DNA from 3 places in the Rahnella sp. JUb53 genome. Region 2 is predicted to be linked to each of the others. Evidence: predicted binding sites of a transcription regulator. Region 2 holds the regulator's gene; each other region holds the start of a gene.
The links. Region 2 encodes Fur, which represses iron uptake genes when iron is present. Its sites were predicted from a motif close to ATAATAATGAGAACNACTATCAA; they were not measured.
Positions count from the first base shown of each region.

Region 1: the regulator Fur is predicted to act here: its motif matches at 4,024-4,046, upstream of feoA (ferrous iron transporter A).
Region 3: the regulator Fur is predicted to act here: its motif matches at 2,429-2,451, upstream of EC840_RS06260 (siderophore-interacting protein).

Region 1 covers NZ_SLYT01000011.1:79,131-87,275, forward strand. Annotated here, with positions in the region: gene EC840_RS21275 (MG2 domain-containing protein) at 1-638, opposite strand, end outside; gene greB (transcription elongation factor GreB) at 903-1,376, shown strand; gene EC840_RS21285 (Tex family protein) at 1,488-3,818, shown strand; gene feoA (ferrous iron transporter A) at 4,214-4,438, shown strand; gene feoB (Fe(2+) transporter permease subunit FeoB) at 4,541-6,859, shown strand; gene EC840_RS21300 (FeoC-like transcriptional regulator) at 6,868-7,104, shown strand; gene EC840_RS21305 (LysR family transcriptional regulator) at 7,199-8,119, shown strand; gene EC840_RS21310 (DUF2442 domain-containing protein) at 8,099-8,145, opposite strand, start outside.
Region 2 covers NZ_SLYT01000003.1:515,198-523,342, reverse strand. Annotated here, with positions in the region: gene pgm (phosphoglucomutase (alpha-D-glucose-1,6-bisphosphate-dependent)) at 1-191, opposite strand, end outside; gene seqA (replication initiation negative regulator SeqA) at 217-771, opposite strand; gene ybfF (esterase) at 1,010-1,792, shown strand; gene ybfE (LexA regulated protein) at 2,055-2,336, shown strand; gene EC840_RS10180 (methyl-accepting chemotaxis protein) at 2,412-4,094, opposite strand; gene fldA (flavodoxin FldA) at 4,503-5,030, shown strand; gene fur (ferric iron uptake transcriptional regulator) at 5,344-5,799, shown strand; gene chiQ (ChiQ/YbfN family lipoprotein) at 5,983-6,324, opposite strand; gene EC840_RS10160 (OprD family outer membrane porin) at 6,338-7,759, opposite strand.
Region 3 covers NZ_SLYT01000002.1:359,339-367,483, forward strand. Annotated here, with positions in the region: gene EC840_RS06245 (ParD-like family protein) at 1-91, shown strand, start outside; gene map (type I methionyl aminopeptidase) at 84-884, shown strand; gene EC840_RS06255 (PadR family transcriptional regulator) at 952-1,431, opposite strand; gene EC840_RS06260 (siderophore-interacting protein) at 1,437-2,249, opposite strand; gene EC840_RS06265 (TonB-dependent receptor) at 2,668-5,040, shown strand; gene dctP (TRAP transporter substrate-binding protein DctP) at 5,193-6,236, shown strand; gene EC840_RS06275 (methionine-R-sulfoxide reductase) at 6,349-6,735, shown strand; gene EC840_RS06280 (ABC transporter substrate-binding protein) at 6,862-7,944, opposite strand; gene EC840_RS06285 (TonB-dependent siderophore receptor) at 8,009-8,145, opposite strand, start outside.

The sequences.
Region 1 (8,145 bases), on a different contig from region 2:
GGAGCAGTGAATTCATAACGGGTTTTCGCCAGCTTGATTTGCGGCGCGAGCAGCACGTCAGGCGAGAAATTCACTTCATATTGTGTGCCCATCGGCAGCGGGTTTTTCGGGGTGAAGACTAAGGTGTAGCCGCTCTTCCATTTCCACTCACCTTCGGTGGCCGGTTTCAGGGCTATCCCTTTTTCGACCACTTTGCCCACGTCGGTAATTGGCGCGACAGAGTTACGGAAATTGAAAATCACCTGCTGCGGTGCAGGTTTTTGCGCCGCGTAATTGATGGCTTCGGGGCCGCTGACACGCACGCTGGTATCCTGATAAACCATCGGTGCCGGTTCGATCGGCTGCGGCCGGTTGAGCCACCAGTGCCAGCCGTAAACGCCCGCACCCGCGGCGCACAGCAAAACCAGAATCGCCAGACTGATGGCTTTGGGGTACTTATCTACTCCGCCTTCAAGACGCGCAAAACCACGCTTAAGCCAGCCGGACATTGCCGTCCACCAGACAGGCGCACGCCAGTCGATATTGCCGACAATCGGTTTAAAAATGCGGCCCAGCAGACCCAATACAAAGGCCAGCACGCGCAGGATGCCTTTTATCAATGTAAAAGGCAGACGAAGTAAGAATTTTAATAAATCCATTTGTACCTGTACCCCAATCCCTGTAGACGGTTAAACGCGAGAGATATTTTTATTTAATTCATTATATTACGTGAAATATCTGAAGGTAAAAAAACGTAAGAAGCAGCACAGAAGGATAATAGCTCTCTGGCTAAAAAGCCATCATATAAAGCGTAGCAGTGAGTCAGACTTTTCGGTCAATTTGTGCGCTGTCAGGAAAGCGATTGTGTGAAACAATGGCGGCAGATTTCTGTGCAGGAAAACAGTGAGAAAGTGACAGGTAATATGAAAACGAAACTGATTACCCGTGAAGGCTACGACAAGCTCAAAACTGAGCTGGATTTCCTGTGGCGTGAAGAGCGCCCGGAAGTGACCAAAAAAGTGACCTGGGCCGCGAGCCTGGGCGATCGCAGTGAGAATGCCGATTATCAGTACAACAAGAAACGGCTGCGCGAAATCGACCGCCGTATCCGCTATCTGACCAAATGTCTGGAGCAGCTGCGCATCGTCGATTATTCGCCGCAGCAGGACGGCAAAGTGTTCTTCGGCGCCTGGGTGGAAGTCGAAAACGACGACGGCGACATCAAGCGTTTTCGCATTGTCGGCTATGACGAAATTTTTGGCCGTAAAGACTACATTTCTATCGATTCTCCGATGGCACGCGCCCTGCTGAAAAAAGAAGTCGGCGACAGTCTGGTGGTGACCACGCCAGCCGGCGACGCGACCTGGTACGTCAATGAGATTGACTACGGGAAATGATCAGCTAACTCTCAAAACGCGCAGGCGGTCGGCCTGATGACTGGCATTTTTGGTCTTCAAACCGTATAACTGTGCCCTGCTTTTTTAACGAATAAAACTGATACCAGACCTATGAATGATCAACTGAGCCGCATTATCGCAAGTGAATTGCAGGTTCGCCCGGAGCAGGTTGCTTCCGTGGTGCGTCTGCTGGATGAAGGTAATACCGTGCCGTTTATTGCGCGGTATCGTAAGGAAGTCACCGGTGGGTTGGATGATACCCAACTGCGTCAGTTGGACACCCGTCTGGGTTATTTGCGTGAGCTGGAAGACCGCCGTCAGACTATCCTCAAGTCCATCGAAGAACAGGGCAAACTGAGCGACGATTTAGCGAAATCTATTAAAACCACGCTGAGCAAAACCGAGCTGGAAGACCTGTATCTGCCGTTCAAACCGAAGCGCCGCACGCGCGGGCAAATCGCTATCGAAGCGGGGCTGGAACCGCTGGCAGAGTTGTTGTGGAACGATCCGCAAAACGAACCTGAAACCGCCGCCGCGACGTTTATTGATGCGGATAAAGGCGTCGCCGACACCAAAGCAGCGCTGGATGGCGCACGCTACATTCTGATGGAGCGTTTCGCTGAAGATGCGTCGCTGCTGGCGAAAGTTCGTGATTACCTGTGGAAAAACGCCCATCTGACCTCCCGCATGGTCGAGGGTAAAGAGCAGGAAGGCGCAAAATTCCGCGATTACTTCGATCACCACGAACCCATTTCTCAGGTGCCTTCCCACCGTGCGCTGGCGATGTTCCGTGGCCGCAACGAAGGTATCCTGCAGCTGGCGCTGAATGCCGATCCCCAGCATGACGAGCCGCCGAAAGAAAGTTATGCCGAACAAATTATCATCGACCATCTGGGTCTGCGCCTGAACAACGCGCCTGCCGACGTCTGGCGCCGTGCCGTGGTCAACTGGACATGGCGCATTAAAGTGCTGCTGCACCTCGAAACTGAGCTGATGGGCACCGTGCGCGAACGCGCTGAAGATGAAGCGATTAACGTATTCGCCCGCAACATGCATGATTTGCTGATGGCTGCGCCAGCGGGTATGCGCGCAACCATGGGTCTGGATCCGGGTTTACGTACCGGTGTTAAAGTCGCCGTTGTGGATAACACCGGCAAACTGGTGGATATCGATACCGTTTATCCCCACACCGGCCAGGCTGCAAAAGCCGCGCAACAGGTTGCCGCGCTGTGCATCAAACATAATGTCGAACTGGTCGCTATCGGTAACGGTACCGCTTCCCGCGAAACCGAGCGTTTCTTCCTCGAGCTGCAAAAACAGTTCCCGGCGGTCAAAGCGCAGAAAGTGATCGTCAGTGAAGCCGGTGCGTCGGTGTATTCCGCTTCAGAACTGGCGGCGCTGGAATTCCCGGATCTGGATGTTTCGATTCGTGGTGCCGTTTCCATTGCGCGTCGTCTGCAAGATCCGCTGGCTGAACTGGTGAAAATCGACCCGAAATCCATCGGTGTCGGCCAGTATCAGCATGACGTCAGCCAGTCTCAGCTGGCGAAAAAACTCGATACCGTCGTCGAAGACTGCGTGAACGCCGTGGGTGTGGATCTGAATACTGCGTCCGTTCCGCTGCTGACCCGCGTGGCCGGTCTGACGCGCATGATGGCGCAGAATATCGTTAACTGGCGCGACGAAAACGGTCAGTTCCGTAACCGCGAACAGCTGCTGAAAGTCAGCCGTCTGGGGCCAAAAGCCTTCGAGCAGTGTGCAGGCTTCCTGCGTATCAACCACGGCGACAACCCGCTTGATGCCTCAACGGTTCACCCGGAAACCTATCCGGTGGTCGAACGCATTCTGGCAGCGACGCAACTGGCGCTGAAAGAACTGATGGGCGATTCGAATGTGCTGCGCGGCCTGAAAGCCAGTGAATTCACTGACGAACAGTTCGGCGTACCGACTGTTACTGACATCATCAAGGAGCTGGAAAAGCCGGGGCACGATCCGCGTCCTGAGTTTAAAACCGCGACCTTTGCCGATGGCGTGGAAACCATGAACGACCTGATGCCGGGCATGATCCTTGAAGGTTCTGTCACCAACGTCACCAACTTCGGGGCATTCGTGGATATCGGCGTACATCAGGATGGTCTGGTTCACATCTCATCACTGGCGAATAAATTCGTTGAAGATCCGCATACCGTGGTGAAAGCCGGCGATATCGTCAAAGTCAAAGTGATGGAAGTCGATCTGCAACGTAAACGTATCGCGCTGACTATGCGTCTGGATGAGCAACCGGGCGAAGCACCGGCACGCCGTTCTTCCGCGCCAGCGTCAGATTCGCGTGACAATCAGAAACGCCATACACCAAACAAACCTGCGGGCCGCAATGCCGCACCGGCGGGCAATAATGCGATGGCCGATGCTCTGGCTGCCGCTCTCGGCAAAAAACGTTAAATTCTCGCTTTTCCTGCAAAACGGAAGCCGCTGATATTCAGCGGCTTTTTTTATGTGTCTTTTTTCGACACTTTTTAAAGTCTCTCCTATTGAATCAATCACTGAGGTAAATCAATAAATCCTCACTGTTGCAGGCTTAGGATAGCGACGCGGTGGAGATTCCCGTGAAGAGGCCCCCCTCTTTTATTTTGTCTCCACACGCGTACTAATTATGATAACTATTCTCGTTTGTACTTCTTTGCGTATTCAATACGCCGTCGGCCTCAGGCTGGCAATTTCGCACCAGGGACAATTTCTGAGCAATATTTCACGAGCAGTGAAATCACCGGGCACGGAAGCGCGGCGTCACCTTTGTGACGCTGCCCCCAAAATGCCTGAACGCTTCGCGAGGAACTATGCAACTTCAATCAAAATGTGCTTATAAAATCACCGGCTTTTCTCATGAAATCAGCCCGGCCTATCGCCAGAAACTGCTGTCTCTCGGCATGCTTCCGGGATCATTCTTTAACATCATCCGCGTGGCACCGATGGGCGACCCGGTGCAGATAGAAACCCGCCGCACCAGTCTGGTCGTGCGCAAAAAAGACCTCGACCTGCTCAAGCTTGAGCTTCTGGCCTGACCTTTCTGATGGATTTCTGAAAGTTGGTTTCTGAAAGATTGTTTAGCGCGGCTCTGTTGAGTCTTCCGCGTTTTTTCCTTTCTCACACGTAGATCTGAACGTATGAAAGCACTGACTATTGGCCTGATTGGTAATCCCAACTCAGGTAAAACGACCCTTTTCAACCAGTTAACAGGTTCGCGACAACGCGTTGGTAACTGGGCTGGCGTCACCGTCGAACGTAAAGAAGGCCAGTTCGCTACCGCAGATCACCAGATTACGCTGGTCGATTTGCCCGGCACCTATTCACTGACCACCATCTCCGAACAAACCTCGCTCGATGAGCAAATCGCCTGTCATTACATTCTGAGCGGCGACGCAGATCTGATGATTAACGTCGTGGATGCCTCAAACCTTGAGCGCAACTTATACCTGACACTGCAACTGCTTGAGCTCGGCGTGCCCTGCATTGTCGCGCTGAACATGCTCGACATCGCCAAAATTCAGAACATCAATATTGATATCCCCGCGCTGTCTGCGCGCCTGGGCTGCCCGGTTGTTGCCCTGATTTCTACCCGCGCCAGCGGGATCAAAGAACTGAAAGCGGCCATCGATGAATTGCCACAAGTGACCGCGCTGGAACGTGTGAAATATCATCCGGTGCTGCAACAGGAAGTGGAAGTGCTGGCCGCTGAAATGCCGCAAGATATGGCGCTGCAACAGCGTCGCTGGCTGGCGCTGCAAATCCTCGAAGGGGATATTTACAGCCAGACGCACGCAGGTAACGCACAGGCTTTACTGCCGCAGGTGAAAGCCCGTCTGGTGGAGCAAAAGCTGGAAGATCCTGCACTGCTGATTGCCGATGCGCGCTATCAGAGCATTGCGTCACTGTGCGCGGACGTCAGTAACTCGCACCTCACCGCGCCCAACAAGCTGACGCAGGTGCTGGACCGCGTGATCCTCAACCGTTTCCTCGGCGTACCGATCTTCCTGCTGGTGATGTATCTGATGTTCGTGCTGGCGATTAACATCGGCGGCGCGCTGCAACCGATTTTCGATATCGGCTCGGCAGCAATTTTCATTCAGGGTATGCAATGGGTGGGCTTCACCCTGCACTTCCCGCAGTGGCTGACCATTTTCCTCGCTCAAGGCGTGGGCGGCGGTATCAATACGGTTCTGCCGCTGGTGCCGCAAATCGGCATGATGTATCTGTTCCTCTCCTTCCTTGAAGACTCCGGTTACATGGCCCGCGCCGCGTTCGTGATGGACAGGCTGATGCAATCGCTGGGGCTGCCGGGTAAATCATTTGTGCCGCTGATTGTTGGCTTTGGCTGTAACGTGCCGTCCATTATGGGTGCCCGTACGCTGGATGCCCCGCGTGAACGCCTGATCACCGTGATGATGGCGCCGTTTATGTCATGTGGCGCACGTCTGGCAATTTTCGCGGTGTTTTCTGCGGCATTCTTCGGGCAAAGCGGTGCATCCATCGTGTTCTCGTTGTATCTGCTCGGTATTGTGGTCGCTATCCTGACCGGCCTGCTGCTGAAATACACTATTATGCGCGGTGAAGCTTCGCCGTTTGTGATGGAACTGCCGGTGTATCACGTGCCACATCTGAAAAGTTTGCTGCTACAAACCTGGCAGCGTCTGAAAGGGTTCGTGCTGCGCGCCGGTAAAGTGATCGTGATTGCGAGTATTTTCATCGGCGCACTGAACAGCTTCTCTTTCAGCGGTCAGGCGGTGGATAACATCAATGATTCGGCACTGGCCTCGGTCAGTAAAGTACTGACACCGGTGCTGGCGCCGATGGGCGTACATTCTGACAACTGGCAGGCGACCGTGGGTCTGGTCACCGGCGCGATGGCGAAAGAAGTGGTGGTCGGTACGCTGAACACGCTGTACACCGCCGAACATATCCACAATGAGGAGTTCGACGCTGCCAGTTTCAATCTGTTCGATGAGCTGGGCGGCGCAGTGCAGGAAACCTGGCAGGGTCTTAAAGACACCTTCAGCATCAGCGTGCTGTCGAACCCGATCGAAGCCAGCAAAGGTGACGGCGAAATGGGCGTCAGCTCCATGGGCGTCATGAGCACCAAATTCGGTACCGCCATTTCGGCTTACAGTTACCTGATTTTCGTGCTGCTTTACGTGCCTTGCGTCTCGGTGATGGGGGCGATTGCCCGTGAAACCAGCCGCAGCTGGATGACGTTCTCCATCTTCTGGGGGCTGAACGTCGCCTACTCGCTGGCAACCCTGTTCTATCAGGTGGCCACTTTCAGCAATCATCCGGCGTACAGTGCGGGCGTCATCTTCATCGTGTTACTGTTCAACGCTATCGTCCTCACCTGCCTGCGTAAGGCACGCAGCCGGGTCAGCCTCCATTTGCAGCCGCGTAATATCGCGGCCTGTTGCGAACCGGCTACCGGCAGCGACTGCCACTAGGAGATAACATGACTACGCTGATTCAGGTTCGCGACTCTCTCGCACTGGCTGGCCGGGCAGATGCCCGCCAGCTCAGCCAGCAGCTAAAGGCCCCGCAGCCGCTGGTGCAGGCCATGCTCGAACGGCTGGTGGCGATGCGAAAAGCAGAAACGGTGGAAGCGGATGACAGCTGTCTGAGCGGCAGCTGTAAAAGTTGCGCTGACGGCAAAAAGTGCCTGACAGTGTCTTACACCCTGATCCCCTGAACCCGGCTTTTCCGCCTTTCCTGAATAGTCGCCCGGCGGCTATTCAGCTATCATCTCAGACCGCAACGGCCTAAAACGCGCCGCAGGAGCCTGTATGATCGACAGTGAAATCACCTTCCGCAAACTCGAAATTTTCCTCGCTTACATGGAAAAGCAAAACATCACCCGCGCAGCCGAACAACTCGGTCTGAGCAGCGTGAGCGTGCATCGCGCCCTGCATTCTCTGGAAGAAGGTTTGCGCTGTCCGCTGTTTATCCATCGCGGGCGCAATCTGCTGCCGTTGCCCGCAGCTGAAGCGTTACTGGAACATGCCACGCAGGTGATTGAACAGATGGAACATGGGATCCAGGCCACGCAGCGCGCCGCCGGTTTTGGGGATAAACGCCTGAAAGTCGGCACGTTGTATTCGCTGACCCTGGAAACTATTCCGCGACTGATTATGGGGCTGAAACTGCGCAGACCCGAGCTTGAACTGGAGCTGGTGATGGGGTCTAACAGTGATTTGCTGCAAAAGCTGGAAGACGGCCTGCTCGATGCGATTCTGATTTCGACCAGTGATTCGAGCGTGGACGCACAGCGCTACGATCAGTTGCCGCTGTTTCAGGATGATATTTTTCTCGCCGCCCCCGCCAGCGCAGAACTGGCGTCGGAAGGCACGGCGGATTTACGCGATTACAAACAGAAGAAATTCGTTTCACTGGCAGAAGGGTTTGCGACTTACCACGGCTTTCAGGAAGCCTTTCAGATCGCCGGTTTTGAGCCGGACATTGTCACACGGGTAAACGATATTTTTTCGATGCTGAGTCTGGTGCAGGCGGGCGTCGGATACACGCTCATTCCCGGCAGGATGAAAGGCGTGTATGAAAATACGGTGAAATTACTGCCACTGGCCGAAACCTATCAGATGCGCCAGACCATTTCGCTGGTCTTCCCGCACAGCCGCGAGCACGATCCCAACCTCCTCGCCCTCGCCGCTGAAAGCCGGATGTATGCGCTAGCGAGCAGAAAGCGCTGACAGACGGTTATGTGCTGTCTGTTTAG
Region 2 (8,145 bases):
ATGGCCAGGATGTGCGCTTCATTAAAGCTGTGACGCAACGAACTACCGCGATGACCGGACGTGCCGAATTTCACAGCGTGTGCTGTGTTAGCCGGATCCGGTTGCAGAACGTAATACTGTGACGTTAACTGCGCCACATTAATCAAATCGCTTTGCTGAGCAGGTTGCCCTGCACGGGGGTGATTAGCCACTGGCGCTTCTCCCTTACGCTGAAATTTAGAGGGTGCCGCACACTTTGTCAGTCAGTTCCGCCGGGAACTGCATGAGTTGCATGATGTGTTCGATCATGCTGCGTTTGCGACCTGTGTTGGTGTTCGTAATAACCCAATACGGCGTTCCGGGAACGTGTTTAGGCTTGGTATGAATGCCGTTTTGCAGCAGGGTTTGCTGGTCACCGGCAAAATAGGTACGCGTGCGGCCCGTTAATGACTCGGTCGCAACGGCAAATTCTTTCGGGTTCAGGCCATACAAGGTCGAAAGGATCAACATAAAGCGGTTCACCGCTTTGGTCTGCTCTGCGTATTCGTCAGACAACAACAGTTCACGGACGGCGCGGACTTTATCACGCGACGTCGGTGCTGCAGCGGCGACAGGTTTTTCCTGTGCAACGGTGCCGGCAATAATGGAAGCATTCACTGTCGCGGCAGGAGCGGTCTGTCCGGCAGTAAACTTCAACATACGGCGTAAAATATCAGACGCACTTTCACCGATAGCCTGCGTGTGGCTGGCAATGTAGCGGTAGAGTTCTTCGTCAACCTCAATAGTTTTCATCTTTATCCAGTACTGTTTTTCTACTTAATTCAAAAGGATTATACAAATTTCTACACAGTAACAAACAGGGGAATTGTGCCGCGAAGCAAAAACCAGACTACTTCCCGTTTTTGCTGCATGCAGGCTCCGGCCTGTTCTTGCTTCTGGTAGTCAAATCCCGCTCAGGCATCTGGCAGAAACTTTCTGTTTTAAAAAATCATCCGCAACTCATGATAACCTAATGGAATCGTTTATCAGTATGAACTTCGCCATGAAATTACATTATCGCCTGCAAGAACCTGAAGTCGCTGGCAGCCATGCCCTGCCGGTTTTGTTAATCCACGGCTTGTTCGGAACCCTTGATAATCTGGGCGTTCTGGGCCGCGACCTGAAACAACAGCATAGAGTGTTACAGGTCGATTTGCGTAACCACGGCCAGTCCGGGCGTTCTGATGAGATGTCATACGCCGCGATGGCGCAGGATTTAGCAGAAACGCTGGATGAAGTGGGTTTCCAAAAAATCATTGTTATCGGCCACTCGATGGGCGGCAAAGCAGCGATGGCGCTGACCGCGCTGATCCCTGACCGTATCGAGAAGCTGATCGCCATTGATGTCGCGCCGGTCGATTACCGCGTGCGCCGTCACGATGAGATTTTTGCGGCGATTAACGCCGTCACCGCTGCCGGATTACGTGACCGCACGTCGGCTGCCGCCTGTATGCGCGAGTATATAAAGGAAGATGGCGTGATTCAGTTTCTGCTGAAATCTTTCCAGCAGGGAGAATGGCGCTTCAACGTTCCGGTGCTGCTCAGTGAATATGAAACCATCACCGGCTGGGAAGACGTACCGGCGTGGGATCACCCGGCGTTATTTATCCGCGGCGGATTGTCGCCGTATGTGCAGGACGCTTACCGCGAAGATATTGCCCGTCAGTTCCCGCAGGCCAAAGCCTATGTCGTCGCCGGAACCGGACATTGGGTTCACGCGGAAAAACCTGAGGCCGTGCTGCGTGCTGTTCACCGTTTCATCGATGTGGACTAAGGTTTAACATCCTGGGGATAAATTGTGCAAAAAGCCTGCACAACTTAGAAAGTTATCATGAAATCAGGGCAATCAGGCGTTGTGAACCCCAGGGGCGCCAGTGTATGATTGCGCGCTATAATTTTGCCGCCCCGTTTCACTCAGGCTGAGTCGCGGGGGGTAAATTGGGTCAGGGTTTCTTAGCCCGAAATGTGTGAAACGCTCGTCAGGAATCGGCTTGCCGTTTTCCGATGTAAAAACTTCCCTGGTTGTACCGCTACCTATGGCAAAAGAACAACTGGATCGCACGACGATTGATCTGTTCGCAGATGACCGCCGTCCGGGGCGTCCAAAAACAAATCCGCTATCCCGTGATGAACAGCTCAGGATCAACAAGCGCAATCAGTTACGCCGCGATAAAGCGAGCGGTCTGCGTCGCGTGGAGCTGAAAATGAATGCCGATGCTGTTGATACGCTCAATAAGCTGGCTGAAGAACGTAACATCAGTCGTAGTGAACTGATTGAAGAGATGCTGCTGGCGCATCTTAACGGTCATGAAGGCTGATTGAAAACGGGTAACCTTTCCTGGCTACCCGTTTGTTTTTTCTTACTTATTCAACGCTAACTCTCTTCGCCCTTCTCAAAACGTTTCCCAGTTCTCAGCACTTTTCGCGCTATTCGCCGAAAGCAACCCGCCCATCCCGGTATCCGGACGCAGCAACGGAGCGGAAACCGCTTTCGCTGGACGTCCCTTCACGTTGGTCACGCTGTCTTTGAGTTTGAACGTGGCCACAGCGTTGTTGAGTAATGCAGCCTGTTCTTCCAGAGAAACCGCAGCCTGCGATGCCTCTTCAACCAGCGAGGCGTTCTGCTGCGTCACACTGTCCATCTGAGTGATCGCCACCGCCACCTGACCGATGCCTTTGCTTTGCTCATCAGATGCCGAAGCGATTTCTGCCATGATATCGGTGACATGCGTAATTGAGCGCACCACTTCATTCATCGTCAGACCGGCGTTTTCAACCAGTTTTGAACCGCTGTCGACGCGGGAAACCGATTCACTGATCAGGGATTCGATTTCTTTCGCCGCCTGGGCGCTGCGCTGTGCCAGATTGCGCACTTCGCTGGCGACCACCGCAAATCCACGCCCCTGTTCGCCCGCACGTGCGGCTTCAACCGCGGCGTTCAGCGCCAGAATGTTGGTCTGGAAAGCAATGCTGTTGATGACCGACGTAATTTCAGCAATTTTCTTTGAGCTGCCGGAAATGTCTTTCATGGTACTGACCACGTCCGCCACAATATTACCGCCCTTCTGCGCCGTGCCGGAAGCTTCAATCACCAGCTGGCTGGCGTGATGTGCGTTATCGGCATTGTGTTTCACCGTCGCTGTCAGTTCTTCCATGCTGGCTGCGGTTTCTTCCAGAGCAGAAGCCTGTTCTTCGGTACGCGAAGACAAGTCATTATTGCCCGCTGAAATTTCCGATGCGCCCTGATAGATATGGTTAGTACAGTTACGGATCGTCTGCACCGTATTCACCAGACTCGCCTGCATCACATTCAGCAGCGGGATCAGTTTACCGGCGCAGTTTTTACCGAACTCTTCCATATACTGCGTCAGGTCACCGCTGGCGATCACCGCGAACTGATCGCGGATTTTATCCAGCGGTTTCACCAGCGCCATCACCAGATAACGATCGGTCAGCAGCAACAGGATCAAACCAATACCAAATGCGCTCAGCTGGATCACTTTGCTCATGTAGGTCAGATGATTGGATTCATTTTGTGCGGCCTGAAAATCAACTGCAATCTGGCTGCTGACCTTTTCCATTGATAAACCAAAAGTACGGCTCAGCGCCGGAACCGTGGTGTTGGCTAACTGGTTATAGGTGTCGGTATTCTTACTGCTGGCAGCATTGAATAACGGCGTAACGCCCTGTGTCAGCAGGTTTTCCCAACTGGTCTGCAGTTCCTGAATGGCTGATTCTTCCAGGCCCGGATGGGGTACTGATTTAAAACCAGCCAGCGCCTGAGTCAGTCCATCAAGAGATTGTTTGGCGCTGTCAAAAATTTCGGGGCCTTTTGACGGGTCAGCCTGAAGCTGTGCAACCGCACGACTCAGACGCGTCACGGTACGGAAATACTGATCATTGCCTTTGCTGATCAGCGTCATGTTGTTGACCAGTTCGGTACTGTTCCTGGTATTTTGCGTTAATGTGCCAAGTGATGTGACGGTATAAAGGGAAACACCAGCCCACATCACGCAGAAGATGCCAAGAATGGTTAATAAAGCGGCCCTGATGGTAATATTTTTTAAAAACTGCACGATATGCCTATCTCGAAACAGGACTGTTTCTGGTCTGAGGATTGACGGGGATGCGGAGAATCAAAACAGGTAACCAGCAGGCTTACGCCCCCGGACATGTTTGAACACCTCTCCGGGCATCGATTTCTTTATTATGTTGAGATTGCTCTCGCATCATCTATCGGCGGGACATGCATAAACTTAAGGAATGAGCCGGTATATTTCTTCACTTTGCTTATGACCTCAGGAACCCTGTGGTTGATAAGCACACGATGGCGATAACACTTTAAAATATTGCCCGATAAACTTATTCCCCAGTTAAGAAGGCGAGCAGAAGCATATTCTCCGCCTCGCGAGTTTGGTATCATCTTCGCTATTATTGCCTGCAATGCAGGGCACTTCATTTAGAACAAGAGGTTAGATAATCTTATGGCCGTTGTAGGTATCTTCTTTGGATCCGATACAGGTAACACCGAAAACATCGCTAAAATGATCCAGAAACAATTGGGTAAAGATGTGGCTGAGGTGCATGACATTGCGAAGAGCAGCAAAGAGGATCTGGAAAAATTCGATATTTTGCTGATCGGAATTCCAACCTGGTATTACGGTGAAGCGCAGTGTGACTGGGATGACTTTTTCCCGTCGCTCGAAGAGATAGATTTCGAAGGTAAGCTGGTTGCCCTGTTTGGCTGCGGCGATCAGGAAGACTATGCCGAGTATTTCTGCGATGCACTGGGTACCGTGCGCGATATCATTGAGCCACGCGGCGCAGTGATTGTCGGACACTGGCCAACTGAAGGTTACCACTTTGAAGCATCCAAAGGCCTGGCAGATGATAAGCACTTCATCGGACTGGCAATTGACGAAGACCGTCAGCCGGAACTGACCGCTGAACGTGTTGATGCGTGGGTGAAACAGATCACAGAAGAACTCAGCCTTTCAGAAATTATCGGCTAAAACCCTGTTGGCCCTGAGGATTTATTCTACAATTGAAGGGCCAAACTATTACTGAAATTAACAATTTAACCGCTACAAAATTGTAACTTTTGGTCGTATCAAGGTACACTGAGTTCATCTGTTTTTTCTATCGATCAAGTCGTTGCATTATTAATGTGACAGGCAATTTGTGATCTTTATTAACAGGCTGTCGTTTACGAGAATGGGCACACTTCCCTTAAACGAAGAACAGTAAACGAACAATTTTGTGCCGCCGATGCCACAGGCTGCATGCCTCAACTTGATTAGCACATAGTAACAGGACTGAATCCGCATGACTGACAACAACACCGCACTGAAGAAAGCCGGCTTAAAAGTCACGCTTCCGCGCCTCAAAATCCTGGAAGTGCTGCAAGCGCCGGAAGGTCATCACGTTAGTGCGGAAGATCTGTACAAGCAACTGATTGATATGGGCGAAGAAATTGGTCTGGCCACGGTTTACCGTGTTCTGAACCAGTTTGATGATGCTGGTATCGTCACCCGTCATAACTTCGAAGGCGGCAAGTCCGTATTCGAACTGACTCAGCAACATCACCACGATCACCTGATCTGCCTGGATTGCGGTCGTGTGATTGAATTCCGTGACGAATATATTGAAGGTCGTCAGCGTGAGATTGCTAAAAAACATGGCATCAAACTGACCAACCACAGTCTGTACCTGTACGGTCACTGTGAAGCAGGCGACTGCCGTGAAGATGAATCTTTGCACAATGACAAACCTGCGCATTAATTTGCACAGCTTCGATTGTCGCAAATACTCTAAATAAACTAACCGCTGGAAAGCGGTTTTTTTATGTCTGCGTTTCACCCCGAACACAGACGCCGCTTACCGACGTAGAAAACCCCGGCAAGCCGGGGTTTCGCTTTTGATAATGATGATTTTGCCAGCTAAGGCTTTTACAAAAATCTGCTATTAGTTCGCCATTACAGGCGCGTTATTGGATGTGATTTCCTGCCAGATTTTACCGCAATCCGCCGCATATGCCTGACCATCACCGGTTTTGCGCGCCGTCAGACAGCGCTGGTAATCCAGCACGCGTACTGTTTCCTGTTCCGCAAATTTTTGGTGTTCTTTTTCCTGTTTCAGCTTGTTCAGCAACACCTGACAAGTCGCCAGTTTGTCCGGATTACCTTCTGAAGAATTAATACACGCGCGGTAGTCTTCACGCATTTGCGAAATCTGTGCCTGATCGGCGGTAGGCGCACAACCTGCCAGCAGAACAACAGATACCGCCATCATCAGTAATTTATTCATCGACATAACGACCTCAGAAAATAGTGAATGGAGCAATAACGATGAATTTCACGTCTTTTTCATCCTGGAATATGTTGCCGTAACCCCCGCCCCAGCTCGGAATATCCGAGTGGTTGTCGTACTGGGTGTAATGCAGTTTGAACAATGTCCCCTTAGCGCGGCCTTCCTGAATGGTGTAAAGCGCATCCAGGCTCCAGGCGGTCTCTTTCAGACGCTGGCTCTGGTCATAAGCGGCATTGGTACTCGGTTTGGCGTCCCACGCGTAAACGTAAGAACCCCCGACGGCAAAGCCCGGCAGATCCCATTTCGCCAGATCGTAAAGTACGCCGGCGTACACCGCTTTCTCGCCGTTGGCGTTGAAGTCCGAACGGTTATCCCACCACACGTCAAGACGACCGTTGGAGGAGGAATACGTCGGGGTCATACGTTGCAGGAAGTAGCCCTGATTACCTTCCGCTTTGACCATCGTACCTTCCAGCCGCCAGTTAAACTGACCGGTGGTGTAACCGAAAGTCAGCGCCTGCAACCAGGCCATCCCGTCATACAAGCTGTTCGGATCGTTCTTATTGCTGATGCGATCTTCCGCACCGTAGAACTGGTAGCTGGTGGTCAGCGGATTGCCCATCAGATCGATTTTGTAAGACGCTTTGGCAAAATACTGATCGACGTAACTTTCAGCCTGACCAAAAGCGCCTTCCAGCACAAAGTCGTTTTTGAAGTCGTATTTCGCTCCAAGAGAGTGGATGTACGAAACGCCCGTTTTCTTATCGTTCTGGCGGAAATCATCCATTTCCAGATGCCACGGAGATTTATATTCGTCCGCCCACATGTAGGAGAAACTCAACTCTCCCGGATCACCGAAGTCATGCTTGTAGCCCGCTTCCGCGCCGCGGTAAGTTCCCGGCATGAAGCTCCAGTGCGGCGCAATCAGTGTCTGGCCCGTTGGCTGGATGTAGCCGGCATGTCCCCAGAATCCGCCGTATTTAAATTTACCGGCGGCTTTGTACAGGCTGACCCCACTTTTATCGCCGGAGTAATCTTCGTCGTAGGCACGGTTGCTGTTGGAGAAAGCGATTTCGTTGGGATGTCCGCTTTCGCTGCTTTCGGCCATTTCAATCGCCGTAAAGGCTGCGATATCAATACCAAACATGTCCCAGGCATAGCCGGAAGAAAAATCGAGATTCAGGTTTGCGGTAGAATGCGAAAGGTTGGTTGTGTAGTCTTTGTAGTTGTCGCTCGCCGGATCCATGTCCTTGCGGTCACGCTCACGCTGCCAGTAATACACACCGCCGGTCAGCGTCGAATCATCAATAAAACCTGCCGCTTTGGCATCTTCAGAAAACATCATTCCGCCACCCAATAAGGTGCCGGCAAGAGAATATAGTGCAGGTTTCAGGTAAGCCGATCCCCTGCCCCTGTTAAGGTGCTTGTGCATAGAAATTCCTCATCTTTGACTAAAAAATACCAACAAAACCCAAACGGGTATTAAAAGCGGCCGCCAAAGGCGTAACCGGTTAATTCATGATCAAGAGTATTTTTCGCGACGCGAATTATCAATGAGTAATTACTCCTTGATCGCCGAAGTATGACTAAGTGCACATAAAGATGAAAAAGTGTAACAAAAAGCTTTAAGAAAGGGTCAGGCAGAGAGTTGATAAAAATAAATAATAGAATCAGTAAATTGTAAATTTTAAGCTTTCATTTAAACGTTTCAGCACACAAAAAACAGGGTTTAAAAGTAAACATCAAAAATACATTAATTCGCGATGAAAAACAAAATCACCATGCACCTGTCATTACTAGCAGACAGAAATAGCAGAC
Region 3 (8,145 bases), on a different contig from region 2:
GCGTTGCAGCATGGAATCTGAAGAAAACACCGGAAGTATCCGCACGCTGTTAAATGTCGGCGGCACACACAGGAAGGCAAGCAATGAATAATGGTTTAGACAGCCGATATTTCGTCAACAATAACCGTATGGTCAAAACGCCGGAAGGCATCGATAAAGCGCGTATCGCCGGTAAACTGGCGGCGCGGGTGCTGCATATGATCACGCCTTATGTGGTGCCGGGTGTCACGACCAATGAACTGGACCGCATCTGCCACGATTTTATCGTCAACGAATTACAGGCGATCCCGGCAAATATCGGTTATCACGGCTATCAGAAAACCACGTGTACCTCCGTCAACCATGTGATTTGCCACGGTATCCCCTCCGATAAAGCACTGAAGAAAGGCGACATCGTGAACATCGACGTGGCGCTGATTAAAGATGGCTGGTACGGCGACACCAGCCGCATGTATTACGCCGGTGAGCCGAGCATTATGGCTCGCCGTCTGGTGGATACCACCTTTGAAGCGATGATGGCCGGTATCGAAGTGGTGCGTCCCGGCGCAACCCTCGGTGATGTGGGTCATGCCATTGCCTCGGTAGCGAAACGCGAAGGGTTTTCCATCGTAGAAGAATACTGCGGTCACGGCATCGGCATGGGTTATCACGAAGATCCGCAGGTGCTGCATTACGGCGAAAAAGGCCGCGGACTGGTGTTGCAGGAAGGCATGTTATTCACCATCGAACCGATGCTGAACGCCGGTAAAAAGCAAAACAAAGTGCTGCCCGACGGCTGGACGGTGGTGACTAAAGATCATTCGTTGTCCGCGCAATGGGAACATATGATTGCGGTGACGAAAACGGGTTATGAAATATTGACCCCATGGCCTGAAGAAAACTAATTTCCCGTGATATTTCCTGAACGTATAAAGCCTCCGGTCGGAGGCTTTATAGTTTTTGGTAATCCGTTTAGCTGCGCTCGATTTCTTTGGTCGCGCGATCTAACGCATCGGTGATTTTATACAGCGTTTCCTGCTCGATTGGCCCTTTCGCCAGCCGCAGATTGAGCGCCATGCGCATATTGTTAATCGCGCGCTGCATTTCCGGAATACTGCGGTTATTCGATAAAATCGCCAGTGAATGCAGTTTCTCTGTTACTGAACCGAGCAAATCACCCTGCTCTGCCAGCGACTGCGTGCCTTCCGGCGTAATTGAATATTGTTTCTTACCGCCCTCTTCCTGCTTCGCCGTTACCAGACCCTGTTCTTCCAGGAACGTCAGGTTCGGATAAATGATACTGGCGCTCGGCGTGTATTCGCCTTTGGAGAGTTCTTCGATGGCTTTGATCAGTTCATAACCGTGAGCTGAACGTTGCTGTAAAAAATGCAGCATCAGCAGACGGATATCACCCGTTTCAAACATCCTTTCGCGACGGTGTTTATGATTCATCATCGTTACTTGTTGTGCCAGTAAGCGACACAACGCACCAGATTGGCGTCCAGTCCGCGATTTTCGACGAAGTAATCATTCAGCCCTTTGACGAATTTCCCCTCGCCGGTCGCCCAGATGTAGTAATCACTTTCCGGCAAAGAAATGCTTTTCAGTTTTTTTACTGCCGCGTCATCTTCCTGATAACCGTTTTGTTCTTCACTGACAATCCATTCGATGTCGAACTCTTTTTCATCGTTTAAGTAGCTAACGCAACTGACATGTTTCACTTTGACCAGCACGGTCACTTTCGCGGCAGACGCGGCCTGTTTCAGCTCGCGCAAACGGCGCTTCACCGCCGGAAGACCGGTTTCATCGCAGACATACAACTGCCATGCGTAAGTGGTCGGGATAATCAGTGAACCGCGCGGTCCGCCGATGATCAGTTTATCGCCCGGCTTCGCGCCAGCCGCCCATTCACTGGCGACACCGCCATCGTGAAGATAGAAATCCAGCGTCAGCTCATTGGCTTGTGCATCGAAATGCAGCGGCGTGTATTCGCGGTTAAGCGGACGCGGCCCTTCGCCCCAGACAATGCCTTCGTCGGTCGCGGTCGGCGGCGTGATCACATCACCGGGATTTGCCGGGAAAAACAGTTTGATGTGGTCATCAAAACCACGCGAGGTAAAACCCTTCAGATCGTCGCCGTTCAACACGATACGCTGAAAACAGCCAGCCACGTTTTCGCTGCTTTTGACGGTGATATGACGGAAAACCAGGTCGTTTTTGACGCGGACAGGCAGGTTTACGGCAGGGGTTTCGTTGCGATGTTGAGTCATCACGTTTTCTCTTTTGAAGTAAGGTTGAAAGAAAGATATATCTTAGGAATATTTTCCGCAACCCTGAAAAACGTAAGGACACAGGCATCATCCCCCGCACTTTTGATCTCGCGGTAGTTCATTCTGAGCCACACATTGCAAAGATTTCGTTAAGAAGCCCATTTTTATTTATCAATTTGTTGATAACAATTCTCAGTATCATTATCATTCGCACCAAGCCAAAGTGGGTAAGGACGTTAAATAAACCCATATTTTATAAGGACAAGGGCTTTTTACGGAAGAATTGAAAGCAGATGACCAGCGCGTCTGATTTGTCGAAAGGCAGTAAATGCGAGCAGAACTTTTAAAAATAGTGCAGGGCTAAAAACAAATGTTCAAATCCTTTACACAGCAGGGTTTGGTGAAAAACGTCATTTTCATGGGGACGATTCTCACCACCACCTTTAACGTAAATGCAGCACAAGCGATTAAAGACACCACCGATCTGGCAGCCAATAAAACGCCAGCTTCTGAAGCCATCAGGAAAAAACCGGTGGTACGTACTGCGCAGGATCTGGCGCAGACCAATGAAGAAGTGATGACGGTTACCGAAACGATGCCGGATAAAAAACCAGGCTCGAAAACCACCATCACCGCAGCAGAAATGCAGCAAAAAGGCGGCAATGATTTCGGCACCATCATGCGTTATGAGCCCCTGATCACCGCTACCGGCTCCAGCGGCGGTTCCGGCAACGGCAAAAGCGGCTTCGACCGTAACGGTTATACCGGCTATAACATCCGTGGTCTGGAAAGCAACCGCGTCGGCATCGATGTCGACGGCATTCCACAGCCAAGCGCCACTGGCCGCAGCTACGCAAGCCGCGCGGGTCTTGGCACGTCCGGTATTGGCCGTGATTACATCGATCCTTACATTTACGGCCAGGTAGATATCGAATCCGGCGCCACCTCCGCTGATCGCGCCAACAACTCAATCGGCGGTGCCGTTTCCTTCCTGCCAAAATCTGCCGATGATTATCTGCGTCCGGGCAAGGAAACCTATTTCGGTTACCAGTCTGATTATGATTCTTCCGACCGCTCCTGGCACAACGGCATCACCGCCGCCGCAGGTGACGAAACCCTGCGTGGTCTGATCGCCATCAGCCGCCGCGACGGCCAGGAAACCAGCAATAACAGCGGAACGCACGATGCGTATCCGGCTAACTGGCACTCCGACGCAGTAATGACTTCCGTTATCTGGCAGCCAAATGACGAACATAAAGTCACCGGTACGCTCGATTATTACGAAAAAGTAAACCATACCCATTACGATGCGTGGAATAGCTCAGGCAGCGCCATTCTCGGCACTGCACAGCAGCAAAGTAACACCCGCCGCTGGGGCGCGACGCTGAAAGACGAATGGACGCCGTTCAACGATTACGTCGATGCCATTGTTTCGAAAGTGTATTACCAGTACACGCAGGCGCACGACAATACCTACATGCCAAACGCCAGTAAGCAGATGATGAACGTCTATTCCAACTATGACGTCAACACTTTCGGCGGGGAAACCAGCTGGCTGAAAACCCTGGGTCGTCATGAGCTGAGCGCCGGTATCAACGGTCGTATGTCCAACACTGAACGTCCGTTCCGTGAAAGCCCGGAGCAAAGCGTTTACACCACTATCATGCAGCCGGAAGCGAACAGCCGTTCTTATATTCTCGGCGGCTTCCTGCAAGACACCATGAAGTTTGACCTTGATGGCCATGACTTCTCCATCGTGCCTGCAGTGCGTGTGGCGTATCAGAACACCAAAGCGAAAGATCTGTCTGACTTGTCCAACAGCACCGTCTCTGAAGGCCAGGTTTCTACCCTGTATGGCAAAGCCAATTCCGATACGCAGGTTCTGCCGTCCCTGGCGTTCACCTATGACATCACGCCTAAGCTGATGACTTACCTGCAATATCGTCGTGGTGCGCAATTCCCGGATGCCAGCCAGCTTTACGGTTCCTGGAACCTCGGTTCTTCTTATGCCGGTTCTCAGCAATACGCGCTGATCGGCAACACGGATTTGAAAACCGAGACCAGCAATAACTTCGAATGGGGTATGAAAGGTGAAGCGACTGAAGGAGTGACCTTCAAGACTTCCGTTTTCTACAACACCTACAAAAACTTTATTGCCAACACCCGCTACAGCCGTGCTGCCAACCCGGGCATGTTCACCAATGTGCCCTCCAATATCTATACGATTTATCAGGCCGAAAACCGCGATGAAGCGTTTATCTATGGTGGCGATCTGAGCACCAAAATTAACTACGGTACCTGGTTCAGCAGCGTTGACGGTCTGAGCACCACCTTCGCACTGGGTTATGCCAAGGGTGAATCGAAATCCAGCTACGATGGCGACAAATATGTGGATCTCGACAGCGTGCCGCCAATGAAATTTGTCGCTGGCGTGGCGTGGGATGATCCATCCGGCGTGTACGGTACTGCGCTGACCGCGACTTTCGTCAAAGGTAAAAAAGCCGAAGCGACAAACCGTCAGAGCTACACCAACGCCGGTACGCCAATCACGGGTTCCACCACCGAATACATGAACGTACCGGGTTACGGTATGGTTGATGCAACGGCCTACTGGAAAGTCGCGAAGAACGTGAAACTCAGCGGCGGCGTTTACAACATCACCGACCGCAAATACTGGGATTACCTGAGCAGCCGTACTCTGACTGATACCACCAATCAGGATGAATACAACAAGGCACTGGCCGTGATGCCAGGTCGCAGCTTCCAGCTGGGCGTCAATGTTGATTTCTAACATCAGCCGGTAAACACAGCCGTTTAATCACACAAGCGTCATGTGCAAACATGGCGCTTTTTTATTTCCTTCCTGTCCTTCCGCACGTTTACGTCAATGCCCGTCAGCTAGAATGAGCCTCAACATTTCCTCCTCTAAAGACGTGAGATTACATGGAATTAATCAGAAAACCTCTGGCGTTTGCGCTCGCCCTGCTCCTTTTACCGGCGGCTGTTTCAGCCACTACCACCTTGCGATATACCGATCACGAACCGCTGGGCGGAATGCGTACACGTTTTATCCACGACGTGTTCTTTCCTGCTGTCGAAAAAGAATCTCAGGGGCGCCTTAAGATTGAAGCGCACTGGGGCGGCGAACTTTCGACCAGCTACGACGCATTACGCACCGTGCGCGAGGGAAAGACAGCAGATATCGGCATTGTCGTGCCGGAATATGCCGCGAAAGAACTGCCGCTGCATCAGATCTTCAAAAGCTTTCCGGTCGGGCCTTCCGGCGATAAGCAAATTGCTTTCTTCCGTCGCGTTTTTACTGAAATCCCCGCTTTCCCTGCTGAACTGAAAAAAGCAGGCATAGTGAATGTGCTGATTGCCACGGGTTATCCGCTGGCATTTTTCAGCACACATCCGCTCAAAAACCTTGAGGATATTAAAGGGACAACCTGGCGTTCAGCCAGTTTCTGGCATCAGGGTTTTCTGCGTAATGCCGGTGCCACGCCGGTGACCATGCCGTGGGGGCCGCAGACTGTGGAAGCCTTTAAAACCGGTACGCTGGACGGCATTATGGTCAATGTCGACAGCGGTTATGATCTTAAAATTCAGAAGATGGCACCTGATGTTTTAGTCTCGAAAGAGCTGTGGCTGGGCCATGTTTATCTGCTGGTGATGAATCAGAAAGTCTGGAACGAACTGGCGCAGCAGGATAAAGACGCCATCACCCGCGCTGCCGGCATCGCCTACAAAACTGCCGGTTCAGTGATGGACAGCAATTATGAACCACAGCTCGATGCCCTGCGAAAAGACGGCGCAAATGTCCGCGAGCTGCAACACAGCGAAGTGACCCACTGGAAACAGGTTACCCGCTATCAGGACGCTCAGGCTCAGTGGGTAAAACAGCAAGAAGCGCAAGGCAACACACTGGCCGCGCCAGTGATGGAAAAAGTCAGCGTGATGATGACTGAGTCGATGAACTCCCGCTGACCGGCGCTTAGCAGCAGGTGCTCAGGTCCGGTCGCGTACGCCACGCGGTCAGGTTTATCGTGTAAACTGAAAGCCAGCACCTGCAATGTCTGTAATCTGAGGAGTCATCAGAATGAATAAAGAACTCAACGAATTCGAACGTTTTGTTATTGAAAATAAAGGGACGGAGCGCCCTTATACCGGTGAATATAATGAGCACTTTTCACCGGGCCGTTATGTCTGCAAAAGATGTTCTGCGCCGCTGTATTCGTCAGAACATAAGTTTGAGTCTCACTGTGGCTGGCCCGCTTTTGATGACGAAATCCCTGGCGCGGTCGAGCGCGTACCTGATGCCGATGGCCGCAGAACCGAAATTGTCTGTGCCAACTGCAAGGCGCATCTGGGGCATGTCTTTGAGGGAGAATATTTAACCGAGAAGAATCTGCGTCACTGCGTGAACTCCGTTTCAATGGTTTTTGAAAGCGCAGACCAGCAAGGTAATTATCACAAGGCGGAATAAGCAGGAATCAATGTGAAAAAGGGCCGCTCAGGAGCAGCCCTTATAAAGAAAACGCCAACAATATCATCATGCCGTGATGTTTTATCCTGAGGGACTCAGTAAACCTCATGCCATGGTCTGACGTGTTTACTGACCGCCAGTCGCAAAGAATGTGCCGCTGTAAGGTATCGGCAGATAATCATGGAAAATCTGCTTCAACGTGTGTTCCGGTTCGATATCCGCAAACAGTTCCGGATATAGTGTCTTCGCCATAAACTCCGTCGCAGCAACGTGCCATGGACTTAAGTAGAAATTCTGCCAAATTATCCCCGTTCGGCCATTATGCAGGGCTTTCAGTTCACGTAATCCATTCTGTCTGGCCGTTAATTCACGCAGGCTTTGCTGCGCCATGTCGGGGGTGATCGCAGGACCAAGTTTCAAATCATTCTGATCTTCAGCAGCACCCGCGCCGGTAGCGATGTAGACTTCGGGTTGCGCCATGATCACCGTTTCCTCATTTAATCGTCCAAAGACGCCCTGAACCGTTTTGCTGGCGATGTTATCTCCCCCGGCAAAGGACAGCAGTTCACCAAGACTTCCCTTTACCGCCGTCACGCAACATTCATTCCGGCGTCCAAGATGTAGCTGAAGAAGCACGGTCGGTTTTTTTCCGTGGTAGGAAGCCAGGCGCTCATGAATGACCTGCATATGCGCATCGTAGAAGCGATTGAAAGCCTGCGCTCTTGCGCTCTGATTAAGCACTTCGCCCAGGATAGCCACACTGCGCGTGGTATTTTTAAGCAGACGCACACGGAGATCTATTTTAACAACCGGAATATGCGCTGCGTCGAGCATGGCTTTTAGCCGTAAATCTGCATCGTCATAGCGCGCCAGACTCGGCAAAATGACCAGATCCGGTTTGAGCGCCAGCACCTTTTCAGGATTCATGTCATTCGTCCCGCCCAGCCCCAGCGACGGAATAGCCAGCATACCAGGGAATTTCTGCGCAAATATCTGCCAGATCTGACTGTCATATTTCTTCAAATCAAGGGGCCAGCCGACGATGCGTGTGACCGGATCACCGGGTTCCAGCATCGCCAGCGTATAGAGCATGCGACTTTCTCCCAGCACAATACGCTGCGGATTATCCGGAATTTCAACATGATTGCCGTCGATATCGATAATGGTCCGCGCCTGCGCTTTCAGACTTATCAGCGCCAGAAACAACATAAGCAGCAGGCTAACCAGCACATGCAGCATACGTTTCTTGCCGCGAACAGAAGCCATATTCAGATTAGAATTCAACACTTGCCTGCACCATTAAATTACGGGTTTCACCTTCCCGCACGCGAAGATTACCGCCGCTGGAGGTGTAATAATGTTTATTAAACAGATTATTCAGGTTCAGTTTCAGCTGGGTTTTCTCACCGA